Regions from separate parts of the Microcoleus sp. CAWBG640 genome, predicted to be linked through region 1. Evidence: riboswitches for the same ligand, from Rfam matches in the RefSeq annotation. Region 1 holds a riboswitch; each other region holds the start of a gene.
What was found. Region 1 has a riboswitch for cobalamin ahead of cobG (precorrin-3B synthase). Riboswitches for the same ligand answer to the same signal wherever they lie in the genome.
Positions count from the first base shown of each region.

Region 2: it holds a riboswitch for cobalamin, as region 1 does, so the genes downstream of both, AAFP11_RS07410 (DUF1636 domain-containing protein) here and cobG (precorrin-3B synthase) in region 1, are expected to answer to the same signal.
Region 3: it holds a riboswitch for cobalamin, as region 1 does, so the genes downstream of both, AAFP11_RS18020 (energy-coupling factor ABC transporter permease) here and cobG (precorrin-3B synthase) in region 1, are expected to answer to the same signal.

Region 1 is NZ_JAHRFC010000125.1:5,695-10,349, forward strand. It holds gene cobG (precorrin-3B synthase) at 338-1,795, opposite strand; adenosylcobalamin-variant (AdoCbl-variant) riboswitch at 1,775-1,918, opposite strand; gene AAFP11_RS28185 (hypothetical protein) at 2,018-2,287, opposite strand; gene cbiE (precorrin-6y C5,15-methyltransferase (decarboxylating) subunit CbiE) at 2,587-3,798, shown strand; gene AAFP11_RS28195 (hypothetical protein) at 4,171-4,560, shown strand; gene AAFP11_RS28200 (DUF433 domain-containing protein) at 4,643-4,655, shown strand, end outside.
Region 2 is NZ_JAHRFC010000009.1:128,112-132,766, reverse strand. It holds gene AAFP11_RS07425 (hypothetical protein) at 1-101, shown strand, start outside; gene AAFP11_RS07420 (Uma2 family endonuclease) at 215-787, opposite strand; gene AAFP11_RS07415 (Uma2 family endonuclease) at 930-1,568, opposite strand; cobalamin riboswitch at 1,741-1,888, shown strand; gene AAFP11_RS07410 (DUF1636 domain-containing protein) at 1,910-2,320, shown strand; gene cobW (cobalamin biosynthesis protein CobW) at 2,498-3,532, shown strand; gene AAFP11_RS07400 (GTP-binding protein) at 3,846-4,655, shown strand, end outside.
Region 3 is NZ_JAHRFC010000035.1:54,013-58,667, reverse strand. It holds gene AAFP11_RS18025 (Uma2 family endonuclease) at 1-475, opposite strand, end outside; cobalamin riboswitch at 664-811, shown strand; gene AAFP11_RS18020 (energy-coupling factor ABC transporter permease) at 833-1,591, shown strand; gene AAFP11_RS18015 (energy-coupling factor ABC transporter substrate-binding protein) at 1,595-1,927, shown strand; gene cbiQ (cobalt ECF transporter T component CbiQ) at 1,924-2,724, shown strand; gene AAFP11_RS18005 (DUF2207 domain-containing protein) at 3,033-3,839, shown strand; gene AAFP11_RS18000 (SPFH domain-containing protein) at 4,145-4,655, shown strand, end outside.

The DNA of each region.
Region 1 (4,655 bases):
ATTTTAGGGACGCGCGGCCAAAAACCCGGTTTCTGCGTCAATATATCTCGGATCTATCGACGATTTTTCAGAGAAACCGGGTTTTTTGCGTCTAGGACTATTGGTAAAAGCCGATCGAGCAGACTCAAGCCGGAAACTGGAAATTGATTAACCGGAGTCGCTCTTAAACCATTGCTGCAATTGGTCGATCGCACTTCGATCTACAAATTCGCCCAAGGATTTGGTGTAGATTTCTGTTCCGTCTTTAATATAGTCAAGCATTATTTAAAACTGGATCTTTTTTGAATGAACCGCGAAGGCGCTAAGGGCGCGAAGGAAGAAAGAGGAAGAAAGAGGTTCACTTGTGGTTTGGTTTTTTGGGGTTAAGCAATTGCTGCAATTGGTCGATCGCACTTCGATCTACAAATTCGCCCAAGGATTCGTCGGGCGATCGCAATTGTTGATATATTCGTAGCATTTGGGCGATCGAACTCGATATCTGATCCACACTCACGCCCTGGAAAATTTGTCGCCCAAAGGGTGAGTCTGTTTTACCTGCGTAAATGTCGTAACCTGCGATCGTCTCGTTTTGTTGTTTTATCTGAATTCCCACTAACGTTATATCAATGGGAGAATGTTGGGCGCAGGATTTTTCGCAGCCGCTGAAATGAATGTTAATTGGGCGATCGATCTTTAATTTTTGCCCTAAATCCTGCACCATTGCTAGGGCGTGACTTTGGGTATCTGTCATCGCCAATGCACAGCCAGTGTTGCCGGCACAAGCAACTAAACATGAGTCTAGATTGGTTCCGGATGAGTGCAATCCCAAACGGGCGATCGACTTTTCGAGTTCGCTAAGGCGGTGGTTCGGGATGTCAGAAATCAACAGATTTTGCCAAGGCGTGAGCCTCAGAGTGCCTCCGCCGAAGTTTTGGGCTGAATTTGCCAAATCTCGCAGTTGTTGCGATTTTAGCCAGCCTAGGGCCAGGGCGATGCCGATGTAGGAGAAACCGGATTGTTGTTGGGGGTGAATGCCGAGATGTTGGTAATTGGCTAGGGATTTTTCAGACGGAGCGATCGAGCTTTGCTGCAATACAAAGGGTAAATTATGCTGTATCTGTTCGAGATATTTTTCCACACCCCAATCTGCCAGCAGGTGACGTAAACGCGGTTTTTTTCCCTCTATTCGAGGCTGATTTTTGGTATATTCCAGATATGTGTTAGCCAGGGCTGCTAATACAGATATAGATTGCGATTTTTTAATTGTAATTCCTGTATCCTCGCCGTTTAAATGCAGGGAAAACAATATTTCTGAATCGACGACCGATTTGCCGCATACCGCTAATAAAATATCGTTGCGAATAGCGCGGATAGAAACCGATTCTCCGCCGTCAAAACCTACACTGAATTTAGGCGAAAGTTCCGACAGTTCGGGATGGGTTTGCAGATAATTATCCCAATCTGTAACTAGGGGGCGAGTATCGAGTAACGATTGGCGATCGATACCTGCTGTCGGACTGGCCATAATATTGCGAATCGGGTCAATTTCAACTAAGCGAGATGCTAATCCCAATGCTTGCAAATTCTGCCAGACTTCAGCAGAAATTGCCGAGTTCAAGTTTCGGATTTGCAAATTCGCGCGATTTGTTACTTGCACGTAGCCCGTACCGTATCGATCGACTAAATCCGCGATCGCCCCACACTGCGCTACATTTAAAATTCCCCCCGGAATCCGCATCCTCGATAATATTCCATCTCTGGCTCTGGAACCAGAAAATAAGCCCGGACAAGTCGGTAATTCATTCAAAACTAACAAAGAAACTCCTCCCCGTGCGACGCAGGGAATCTCAATTGACACTCCTGAAAGCGGCATTCTGACTTTCACAGTTGCGGCACAGCGCCGGAATTGCACCGGACTTTCCCGCTTTCAGGTTTAAAAAAGGTATCACATTTTTGCACCCCAAAACCAAAACCCTCAATTTTCTTAACAAATTCCCCCTCGCCTAATTGCCTTGAGTAATGAAAAATCGCCTAGTTTTCAATCAGGTTCCGTAGGGGAGTTAAAACAAAAACAAACCAATGACAAACCAAAGGTAGCCACAGGTAAAATATCTCCAAACATCATTGTATCTTGTTGATATTCCGTCGGCTGAGTTTCTCCCTCGATATTTCTAGGAGTTAAAATTTGTTCCTGAGAATTCACATTATTAGAATTAGTGAAGGCTGGCAATTCATCGGGTTTAACTGGAGAGGTGATGCTGAGAGTAGTCCAGAAAAACATTAAGGTTAAAATATTTAGGTATTTCATAGTAAAGACCCCGTTGTAAGTAATATAAATAAAAGGCTGAACGTTTTAGGTGTTTTGTTTGCCTCTACTTAAACTTTAGGGAAAAAGACGAATTACTAAACAACTAAAAGTGTCACTTTTTCTATGTGGCTTGTATTTGGTGACTTACCTAAATGCTGAAATGGCTGGAAAGCTTGTATCAAGGAAGTTGCCAACCAGGCGATTTAGTTTTTAGCTGTAGTCAATTAGTCAACTGGCTGTTGTCCAATATGCTGGAAATAGATTCATGCTGAGTGGCAAAAATTGCAGGAGTAGGGCTGATGGTAGACAAATGGCTTTCGGTGGTGGGGATTGGGGAAGATGGATTATCGGGATTGAGTTCGATCGCCCGTACCCTGCTCGATCGCGCTCAAGTCGTAGTCGGTGGTGCTCGTCACCTAGCCATGTTACCAACGGACGACACCAGGGAAAAATTGCTCTGGGCTTCACCTTTACAAGCCACAGTCGATGAGATTATCCGTCGCCAGGGAGAGTCGATTTGCGTGCTCGCCAGTGGCGATCCGATGTGTCACGGGATTGGTGTCACCCTGTCGCGCCGGATTCCGATCGCCGAAATGATGATAATTCCCGCAGCATCAGCCTTCAGTCTCATCTGCGCCCGTCTGGGTTGGGCTTTGGCGGAGGTTGAGACTTTCAGTTTGACAAACCGCCCAGTGGCCTCCATCGCCCTTTCTCTATATCCGGGGGCGCGTTTGCTGGTTTTAAGTGCCGATCGACACACTCCGGGAAAGGTTGCTGAATTGTTGACACAGCGGGGGTTTGGTAGCAGTTTGATGACGGTGTTCGAGCGGATGGGAGCGGCTTCGGAACGGCGGATTGAGGGAGTTGCAGCAGCCTGGAATGCACCGGATTTGGCTGATTTGAATGCGATCGCGATTGTAGTTGCAGCCGATCGGGAAACTATGATTTTCCCCCGCACTTCTGGTTTGGCGGATGGTGCCTATCTCCACGACGGACAACTTACCAAGCGGGAGATTCGAGCGGTTACTCTGTCAACCTTAGCGCCAATTCCGGGTGAGTTGCTGTGGGATGTGGGCGCTGGTTGTGGTTCGATCGCCATTGAATGGATGCGGAGTCATCGGGGTTGTCGGGCGATCGCGATCGAACGCCATCCTACTCGACTGCAATACATCGCTGAAAATGCCTCTAATTTGGGTGTTTCGGAACTTCAAATTGTGGCGGGAGAAGCGCCATCAGCTTTGGCAAATTTGCCTCAACCAGATGCTATTTTCATCGGTGGCGGTGTCACCGCAGAAGCTTTACTGGAAACCTGTTGGAATGCTTTGGGTGAGGGCGGCCGATTAGTTGTGAATGCGGTGACTATTGAGAGTGAGTTGAAAGTTTTGCAATGGCATTCTTTACATGGCGGGGAGTTAATTAGAATTGGGATTCAGCGGGTTGGGGCGATCGGTTCTTTTCAGGGTTGGAAGCCGCTTGCACCGGTGACTCAGTGGGCGGTTGTTAAGGGGTAATATCAATTTTGATTTGGATCGGAATGATTTAACCGCAGATTTCTTGTAGAGAAACGGCACTGCCCATTGGTGTCAACTTAAGGTCAAACCGATAGTCAGACAGGGGTTTAAACCCCTGTCTTATAGCGAAAGTCCTCTCAAAGAGGACTGAAGAGTTAGTTGATGTATATTGGTTTGGGGCAAATCGACCGTCGGTTTCAACCGACTTTAGCTATTAGACAGGGGTTTTAACCCCTGGCGGACTTGTGGGATGACTAACGGACTTGGCGGGCTTTCAGCCTTAAGTTGACACCAATGGGCACTGCCGTGTCCTAATTTAGGCTAATAATCATTCCGATGAAGAGCGGATTTGAGATAAAAGGCGATAGAAATATGACACAAGTTCAAAACAAGTTAGCGATTCAGCAAGATATTATTGTGCAGCTTTTGGCACAGTTGACGGTTGACTATCAAAACACTAAATCAGAGCGCAAAGAGATAGCTCTGAGCTATCTTGGTTCCGAGGAAGAGTTTTCGTTTCTGGAGGAGCTTGAGTTAGTGACAGTCAGTATTCGTGGTTATGCTAGTCAGATTGAGACTAGCGCAGGGGTTGAGCATCGCGAGAAAGCGATCGCAGACTTACATCAGCTTCGGGTGTTCGATCGTGTTGCGATCGCTCAGTTTTATGATGAGATGCGATCGGGCTATCTTCAAATGCGGTCTTATATCCGAATGCTAGACTATTTGCGGCTGCTGGTTTTGGAATATTTGCAGATGGAATAGAGAAGGAGTTTGGGAAATAATAGGCATCTTCTGTCCACTACGCTAAGATGAAGGCAGGTTTACATTTTCTGATAATGTCGTTATGACCAGTTCGC
Region 2 (4,655 bases), on a different contig from region 1:
GGATGCTCGGACGAATTATGAAAAGTGTACCACAAGCCACAAAATTCCTAGAATTCTGTAATAATCTACTACCATTGATTACTAAAATATTTGGATTTTAGTAAGCGATGGCCTTTCAGGAAACATCTTAATAATTACGATCGCCCTTATTTCCCCTCCCTTCACCTCAGCATTCTCTGACAGAGGGCGATCGAACATTTCATCCAACCAGATCTTAACTCAATCCAGGAACATCCTCATACAAAGCAGAGATTGGACACTGAAAATTGATACTAGCCAACTCTAAACAGTCCCCCTCGCCGCAGGAAGAAAAAAACCAACGCCCTTCCCCATCCCGACGGTAGCAATCTACATTCATCCGCTGTTGACCGATTACTACATATTCTTGTATAGTTGAGAGCGATCGATAATCCGCAAATTTATCTCCTCTGTCAAACGCCTCAGTTGTTGGAGATAGAACTTCCACAATTAGTGAAGGATAGCAGATAAAATCGCCAACAGAAGTAGTATCTCGTTCATCGCAAGATACAGCTACATCGGGATAATAAAAAGTATTAATTGTCTCAAATCTGACTTTTGTATCGCTCATAAAAACCAGGCAACCACTTCCGCGCAGATGATTTCTCAGCAGAGTTGCCAAATTTAGACAAATCAAAACATGGGGATTACTTGCCCCTCCCATTGCATAGATTTGTCCGTTTCTGTATTCATGTTTTATGGGACTTATTAGTTCACCTTCTAAATATTCTTTAACTGAAACATCAGGATAATTTTGGCTGGCAATCATTAGGTTTTCCTCGACTTTTACAGGCAGAATTTTAAGATTTCATAATCCTTCCGGGATTCTACTTGTTCTCCCAGTCTCGCGTTGGGCGGACTTTGTTTGACAAGACGCGATTTCCAATCGTCCCAAATTGGTGATTTCACCCTCATTCATCAGACTCAGACTCAGATTCAAAATCCACGCGATCGTAAATATCACCCAACCGCATCTCAAACTCCACACAACTCAATCTCAACACCGCATCAGCACCATCATACTCAGACAAAACCCACTTATTATCATCCGTCTTAACAAACTGTTCAACGTGCATCTCATATTGATCGATCAAAACATACTCTCGAAAACTAGGAATCGATCGAAAAAGTTTAAACTTGCCGCCCCTGTCATAATCCTCCGTGGATGGCGATAAAACCTCAGCCACCATCACCGCATTAGTAATCGTATCTTTCCTACCTGCAACAAACTCCAATTTCCCCGCTACCAACATTACATCAGGATAAGTATAAACCCGCTTGGAAGGTATCCACAGACGCAAATCGTTGATAAATACTCGGTACGGTTGTCCTTTCGTAGCAAAATTTAGCGTTCCGCCAAAATTAACAGCTATTTGATTGTGATTCGGTGTTCCGCCTGTCATAGGGATTATCCTGCCATCCTGATATTCACTCCTAAATTCTGCCACCTCTTCCAGCTTTAAATACTCTTCAGGAGAGTAATAAGTCTGTATTTTGTCCTCAACTTTGTCCTCAACTACTTCTTCGCGAATTTCTGTTAATACCGTCATAGTATATCCTTTTGCGATCGTACTTACAATTATATAGGACTTCAGTCCTGAAAAGATGGCAAAATTAACACTAAAGTTTTTATTAATAACTGGCTGTGAATTTATGCTACTAGATATTAAGCGGTTCACCTTACCAACTTAAGTTTTTCCCAAAATGGCGACAAATGCGGTATGATGTGAAGTTGCGATCGGTTCTAGCGGGGAGCAGCCGCTAGAGGAAACGGGGAAAGTTCGGTGCAAGTCCGGCGCTGTCCCGCAACTGTAATGAAACACAGCTTGTTTCTAAAGTCAGAATGCCCGCCGATATCTAACTCACTTTGGAACGCATCTGCGAGGTACGGATGATGAATGGAATTAATAAGACTGTACGCACCAAGCACAGTCTACTTGTTTGCACTGCTTGCGCGAGTGTTTGGAAAAACGGCAAGCGAGAAGGCAAAAGTGGCGGCCAACAATTCTTGGAAGACTTGTCGCAACTGGCAAAGGATTGGGAATTTTCGGATGAATTTGACATTCAAGAAGTTGAGTGCATGAGTGCTTGCAGTCACTCTTGTGCTGTGTCTTTTGCTGCTGCTGGAAAGTACACTTATCTGTTTGGTGACTTACCTCCCAATGAATCGGAAAGCGTCGAGGCTGTACTGGAATGCGCGAGTCAATACTATGCTAAACCCGATGGTTTGTTGCCCTGGTCAGAACGTCCTCAAGCTTTGAAAAAAGGAGTTATAGCTAAAATTCCACCACTGCACAATTAGAGTATTCATCGTTTCCTTGTTCCTCGTTCCCAGGCTCTGCCTGGGAACGCATACCCAGAGGCTCTGCCTCGTATTAAAAGCGCGAGTTATTCGATCGAGGCAGAGCCTCTAGATCGACATTCCCAGGCAGAGCCTAGGAACGAGATATCCCATCACAAAACAACAACTAAATTACTAATGCACAAAATTCCTGTTACAGTCATTACGGGCTTTCTCGGTAGTGGCAAAACCACCGCCATTCGCCACTTATTGCAAAATAATCAAGGCCGCCGCATCGCAGTTATTGTGAATGAATTTGGCGAAGTCGGCATCGACGGCGAACTGTTGCGTGACTGCCAAGTTTGCGATGAAGAAGAAGATGTCAGCAGCAATATTTTAGAACTGACAAATGGCTGTCTTTGCTGCACGGTTCAAGAGGAATTTTTGCCCACAATGCAAGAATTATTGAAGCGTCGCGCACAAATTGATTGTATCTTGATTGAGACTTCTGGACTCGCACTCCCTAAACCCTTAATTCAAGCTTTTCGCTGGCCCGAAATTCGGACCGGTGCTACCGTAGATGGTGTTGTGGCTGTGGTCGATTGCGAAGCCCTTGCTAGTGGTAATTTTGTGGGCGATATTGATGCTTTGATGGCGCAGCGACAGGCTGATGATAGTTTAGATCATGAGACGCCGATCGAGGAATTGTTTGAAGACCAGTTGGCTTGTGCTGATATGGTACTTTTGACTAAGGTCGATCGCGTGGATGTTGAAACTCAGAAAAAAGTCCAAACTTGGTTGCAGCAAGAATTACGTCCTAGTGTGAAAATTGTACCTTGCAAAGGTGGCGAAATTAATCCTGATGTGTTATTGGGATTTAATGCGGCTGTTGAGGATAATTTGGAGTCTCGTCCCAGCCATCACGACACTGAGGAAGAACACGACCATGATGATGATATTACCTCAACTTACTTTATTGCCGATCGCGAATTTGAACCAGAAGCTGTGGTCGAAAAACTGCAATCGTTGATGCAAAGTCAAGAGATTTATCGGATTAAAGGGTTTGTGGCGGTTCCCAAGAAGCCGATGAGGATGGTGTTGCAGGGTGTGGGCTCGCGCATCGAACATTTTTACGATCGCCCTTGGACACCTTCGGAACTTCGCCAAACCAAATTGGTGTTTATCGGTAGAGAACTCGATCGCGATCGCATTGTAGCGATATTGAGCAATTAATCACCCACGCTGACCTCAGAAACCGGGTTTCTTGCTATATTTCTCGTTCCTGTGGGCAAAACTCGCAGAAACCCGGTTTCTAGCCCCATGCCTAATATTTTTATTACTAGCAACAAGTTTCGTGTAAAATATCAATGATACCAATTTTTTATGAGGCTGCATAGAATCTGATCACCCTGGCGCCCCCTTAATAAGGGGGGGACAACATTCTTCTCAAAGTCCCCCTTCTTAAGGGGGATTTAGGGGGATCGAAATATATGCAACTTCACATTAAATTGGTATGACAGGTATCATAAAACAAGTGAGGTAAAATATGGTGACTGCTGCTGCGATCGAATCAGTTCCCGTGACAGTTCTCACAGGCTATCTAGGTGCAGGAAAAACCACCCTACTCAACCGCATTTTAACCCACGAACACGGCAAAAAAGTTGCAGTCATCGTCAACGAATTTGGCGAAGTAGGCATCGACAACCAACTCATTATCGATGCAGACGAAGAAATTTTTGAAATGAACAACGGCTGCATTTGCTGCACAGTCCGAGGCGACTTAATTCGGATTATCGGCAACCTCATGAAGCGGCGGGACAAATTCGACCATCTAGTCATCGAAACCACAGGTTTAGCCGACCCCGCACCTGTAATTCAGACATTCTTCGTAGACGAAGATATGCGCGATAAATTACTGCTAGATGCCGTTGTCACCGTAGTAGATGCCAAGCACATCTGGCAGCACTGGGACTCCGACGAAGCTCAAGAACAAATTGCCTTTGCCGATGTCATTTTGCTGAACAAAACCGATTTAGTCACCCCAGAAGAGTTGGCAGAATTAGAAACGCGGATTCGCAGCATGAATGTAATGGCAAAAATTCATCGCACCCGCAATGCAGAAATAGAAATGTCAGCATTGTTAGGAGTAAAAGCATTTGATTTGAATCGAGCCTTAGAAATTGAACCCGATTTTTTAGGCGAACACGAACACGAACACGACGACACAGTAACTTCCATCGCAATCCAAGAATCCGGCGCGGTTGATGGCAACAAATTTAGCGACTGGATATCCCAATTGTTGCAGACTAAAGGCCCGGATATCTTTCGGACCAAAGGCATTTTAAATATTGCTGGA
Region 3 (4,655 bases), on a different contig from region 1:
CAGGGTTTCCTGGCTGTAACTCGTACTTCCCATTGACTAACTTGTGTACTTCCAAATGAGGTTTACGACGGCGGCGGGAAGAATAAATGACGTAATAAAGTACGCCTAAATCTTGATAAATTTCTAATTTTGTGCTGTATTCCTTGCGATAAGTTGGGGAAACAACTTCTAGCACGAAAAGTGGCATGACATTTTCATCCCACAGCACGTAACTGGGACGCAATTCTTCGTCGTAAAACCTTTCTACTCCTAAACTTAAGAAAGCATCTGGGACAATGGCTGGTTCGTCTGGGTGATGATAAATACCCATATCTATGCCAAATAACCAGTCCATCCGTTCTGACCAAAGTATCAGCAAGATTGCTTTTAGTAACCCTGGTATTAGTTCTTGCAGTTCGTTATCCACAGGTGTTTCGTCCGAGTCTGGTAGTTCGTCGGCTGAGGGCAAGTTCCTCGGCAAGTTGTACTTTAACATTGCGGCTTTCCTCAAAACTTACTATGATTATAGCTTTGATTTGTTGGGCGATAATATTTATTGAACGAACCGCGAAGACGCGAAGGACGCGAAGGAAGAAAGGAGAAGAGAAGATGATAGGTTATTTTGACTTGGTTCATCTGAAATAATTTTTGTAAAATATCGGCCCAGATTTGCGCGATCGACTATACTCAATCTAACAAGTCGGTTCTAATGGGGAGCAGCCATTGGAGGTAATGGGGAAAGTTTGGTGGAAGTCCAACGCTGTCCCGCAACTGTAATGAAAGCCCTGTTGCTTTTTGAGTCAGGATGCCCGCCGATGCGTTGGTTTAATTAGTCTCATCTGCGAGGTACTTGATGAAGGCGCGAAGTCGCAAAATTGTCAGTCTGGGATTGATGGCTGGCTTGAGTTGTTATCTGGTTTTGGGTTCGGCGACACCGGCCGCTGCTATGCACATTTCGGAAGGTTTTTTGCCTGTGCAATGGGCTGTTTTTTGGTGGATTGTGGCGTTGCCTTTTTTTGTGGTAGGTTTGCGTGCGATCGCCCGAATTACCAAAGAACACCCGGAACTTAAACTATTATTAGCTTTATCTGGCGCGTTTACTTTTGTGCTTTCTGCTTTGAAGATTCCTTCGGTAACGGGGAGTTGTTCTCACCCAACGGGTACGGGTTTGGGTGCGATTTTGTTTGGTCCTTCGGTGATGGCGGTACTCGGTGCTTTAGTGCTACTTTTTCAGGCGGTTTTGTTGGCTCACGGCGGGCTGACAACGCTGGGAGCTAATATGTTTTCGATGGCGATTGTGGGGCCGTTCGCTGCGTATTTTATCTATCAGTTGCTGATGGGAACTGGTAGGCAACGGGTGGCAATTTTTTGTGCCGCAGCTTTGGCTGATTTGCTGACTTATGTGGTGACTTCGATGCAGTTGGCGTTAGCTTTTCCGGCGGCGAGTGGCGGTTTTTTGGCTTCGTTTATCAAGTTTGCAGGCATCTTTGCAATTACTCAAGTACCCCTGGCTATTAGTGAAGGATTGCTGACTTTATTGGTGTGGAATTGGCTGCATTCTTACGGGCAACCGGAGTTGGAAATTCTAAAACTATTGAAACAGGAGTCTTAAGTGATGAATCAAAAACCGACGAAAAATCAGCAAGCTACTTCGCAACAAAATTGGATGTTGGTAATTGCAGTTGTCGCACTTGCCGTAATTCCCCTAGTTTTTGTACAGGGTGAATATGGCGGCGCTGATGGGGAGGCCCAGAAAGCAATTACGGAAATTCAACCGGATTATAAACCTTGGTTCAATCATTTGTTTGAGCCTGCTAGTGGCGAAATTGCTAGTCTATTATTTGCGACTCAAGCTGCTCTGGGGGCTGGTGCGATCGGATATGCGATCGGGCTTTATAAAGGTCGATCGCAATCTCAGCAATCTGATGATAAATCGCCGCTGGAATGAATCATCAGATTGATAGTCTGGCTTACACTAATCGTTTGCGCGGGTTGCCGCCAACTCACAAATTATCCTTTGCGATCGCCCTTTTGATTCTGTCTCTGGTTTCTGGGGCGATCGTCCAATTGTCGATCGCCTTTTGGTTAGCAGTCTGGATCGTCATCTATGCAGGCATTCCAGGGAAACTTTATCTGCGGTTGCTGTCGCTACCGTTGATGTTTTTACTCACAAGTTTGCCTGCGTTTGTGATTAGTGGAATTCAGTTAAATCAAATCCAGGGAATACACGCGGATATTTGGCAAGGTTGGGGGATTAGCATGGGCAATTTTTATCTGTATGTGAGCAACACTGGATTATACCAAGTGAGCCTGTTATTGCCGCGTACCTTGGCATCCACAAGCTGTATGTATTTCATTTTGTTGACGGTGCCATTTACCGAAACCTTGCAAATTCTCCGACAATTGCGCTTTCCGCCGTTGTTGACAGAATTGCTGTTGTTGATGTATCGGTTTATTTTTAGCTTATGGGCGATCGCGGATGAACTTTGGATCGCCCAAAACTCCCGCTGTGGCTATCGCACTTGGAAACTAGGAATGCGCAGTTTAGGCATTTTAATCGGGCAATTGCTTCAGCGAACTTTGGTAAATTACCGTCAAGTTTCCTTGAGTTTAGCCGCCCGTGGCTTCAATGGAGAACTGCGGGTTTGGCATTCTTACCCTTACAAACCTTCGCAAAGATATACATTTGAAGCGGTGTTTGGTTGCACAGTTTTAACTTTGTTAAGTGTGGTATTTCAAAGTTGAGAAGAAATTAGGAGGCGGCAGTGCTCATTGGTATCAACTTAAGCTGTCAGCCGGCAAAGTCCGTTAGTCATCCCGTGAGTCCGCCAGGGGTTGAAACCCCTGTCTAATAGCGAAAGTCCTCTGAAGAGGACTCAAGAACTCATCAGTCCTCTTCAGAGGACTTTAGCTTTGAGGCAGGGAATTCATTCCCTGCCGGACTATCGGACTAAAGATATGACTTTTATGAACATAATTAATGACTTTAATGAATTGACTTCAAAAGAAACCTGTTGAATAATTGTAGTCAACAGTTATCTTGTGGAAATCCTATGATAAATAAACGAATTCTCAAAAAAATAGTTTTTTCATTAATGGCTTCATTAAGCCTACTGTTAGTCACAGTGACTCATGCAGCCGCCCAACAACTACCGTTCTACTGGGATAACATCAACGTCGCGATCGACGTTCAGACGAACGGAGATATGTTAGTTACCGAAACCCAAAAATATGTATTCACAGCAGCATACAACAATGAACGATACCGCTATATTCCTTTAGATAAGGTCGATGAAATTAAAGATGTCACCGTTGCCGAAAATAATCAAATAATTCCGAGTAGCACGGGGATTGAAAACAATCAACTTTGGATTCGTTGGGAACATGAATTAAAACCGCCAGATACACATACTTTTGTGATCAAATATCGAGTTGTAGGTGGATTGCAGTTAGATGGTGAGAATACTCAAGTTTATTGGAAAGCTATTGCAGCAGGTCGGAAAGCACCGATTAATAGCGGAAAAGTTACGGTGAAATTACCAGATGCTTTGTCAGGTAAAGTTCTCTCGTTTATGAATTTTGGGACGGCCGCAGTTCGTCGTCAAGTAGATCCTAAAACTTTTGAATTTGTGGCAAGTCAGCCTATTCAGCCAGAACAAGAATTAGAAGTGCAGATTGCATTTCCCCAGGCGATTTTGAATATACCTGAAGCTGGTTGGCAACAAGGTGGTAATCAATCTCAATCTGCTTCGCAAGGGGAAGACCACGACGGCAGTTTTGGGGTACTAATCTTTGTGGTGTTTCCCGGCATTGTAGCAACTATCTTCTGCATCCGCAGCTTGTCAATGCTTATAATCTGATATTTTGCTCTGCCTGGTAACGCAGATCAGGAGGCTCTGCCTCCAATTTTCCAGCTCTAAGAGCGAGGCAGAGCCTCTAGACATTGGTTCCCAGGCAGAGCCTGGGAACCAGTAATTTTGTCAATGCTTATAATCTGATATTTTGTGGTGCGAACGATCGCACTCCCGACAAAATCATATTCAAAATATGACTTTTATGAACATTATTCATGACTTTAATGAATTGACCTTCAAAGAAATCTATTGAATACTGATTGTAGTAAACAAATTTCCCGTACCTTTTCGCTTAAAGCAGGTTAAAAACTATGACTAAATCACGTTGGCTTCGCAAACTTTTACCCTTAGCAGTATCTGTAGCAACAACTATTACAGCATTAGGCGCGATCGCACCACCAACGCCCGCACAAGTCAAATCGCCACCTCCCCAACCCCAAGAAGTCCAACCAGCCCAAGCAGAAGGCTTCAGCATCCCGATTTGGATCTATCCGGTAGGCGCAATGTTCCTAGTTTTGATATTTATACCCAAAATTGGTTGGACTTTGGGCTTAATTGCGATCGGCGAACGAGAAGTCGGAATTGTTACTAAGAAATTCTCCAGCAAAAACTTGCCATCCAGTAGATTGATTGCACTCGATGGTGAAGGAGGTTTGCAAGCAGATACCCTTCCTCCCGGCTGGCATTTTGGTTATTTTCCCTGGCAATATAGCGTTCGCAGAGAACCTGTTGTGGTGGTTCCTCAAGATGAAATTGGTTTAATTATTGCCAATGATGGAGCCACCATTCCTTCCGATCGCATTTTAGGCAAAGTCGTCGATT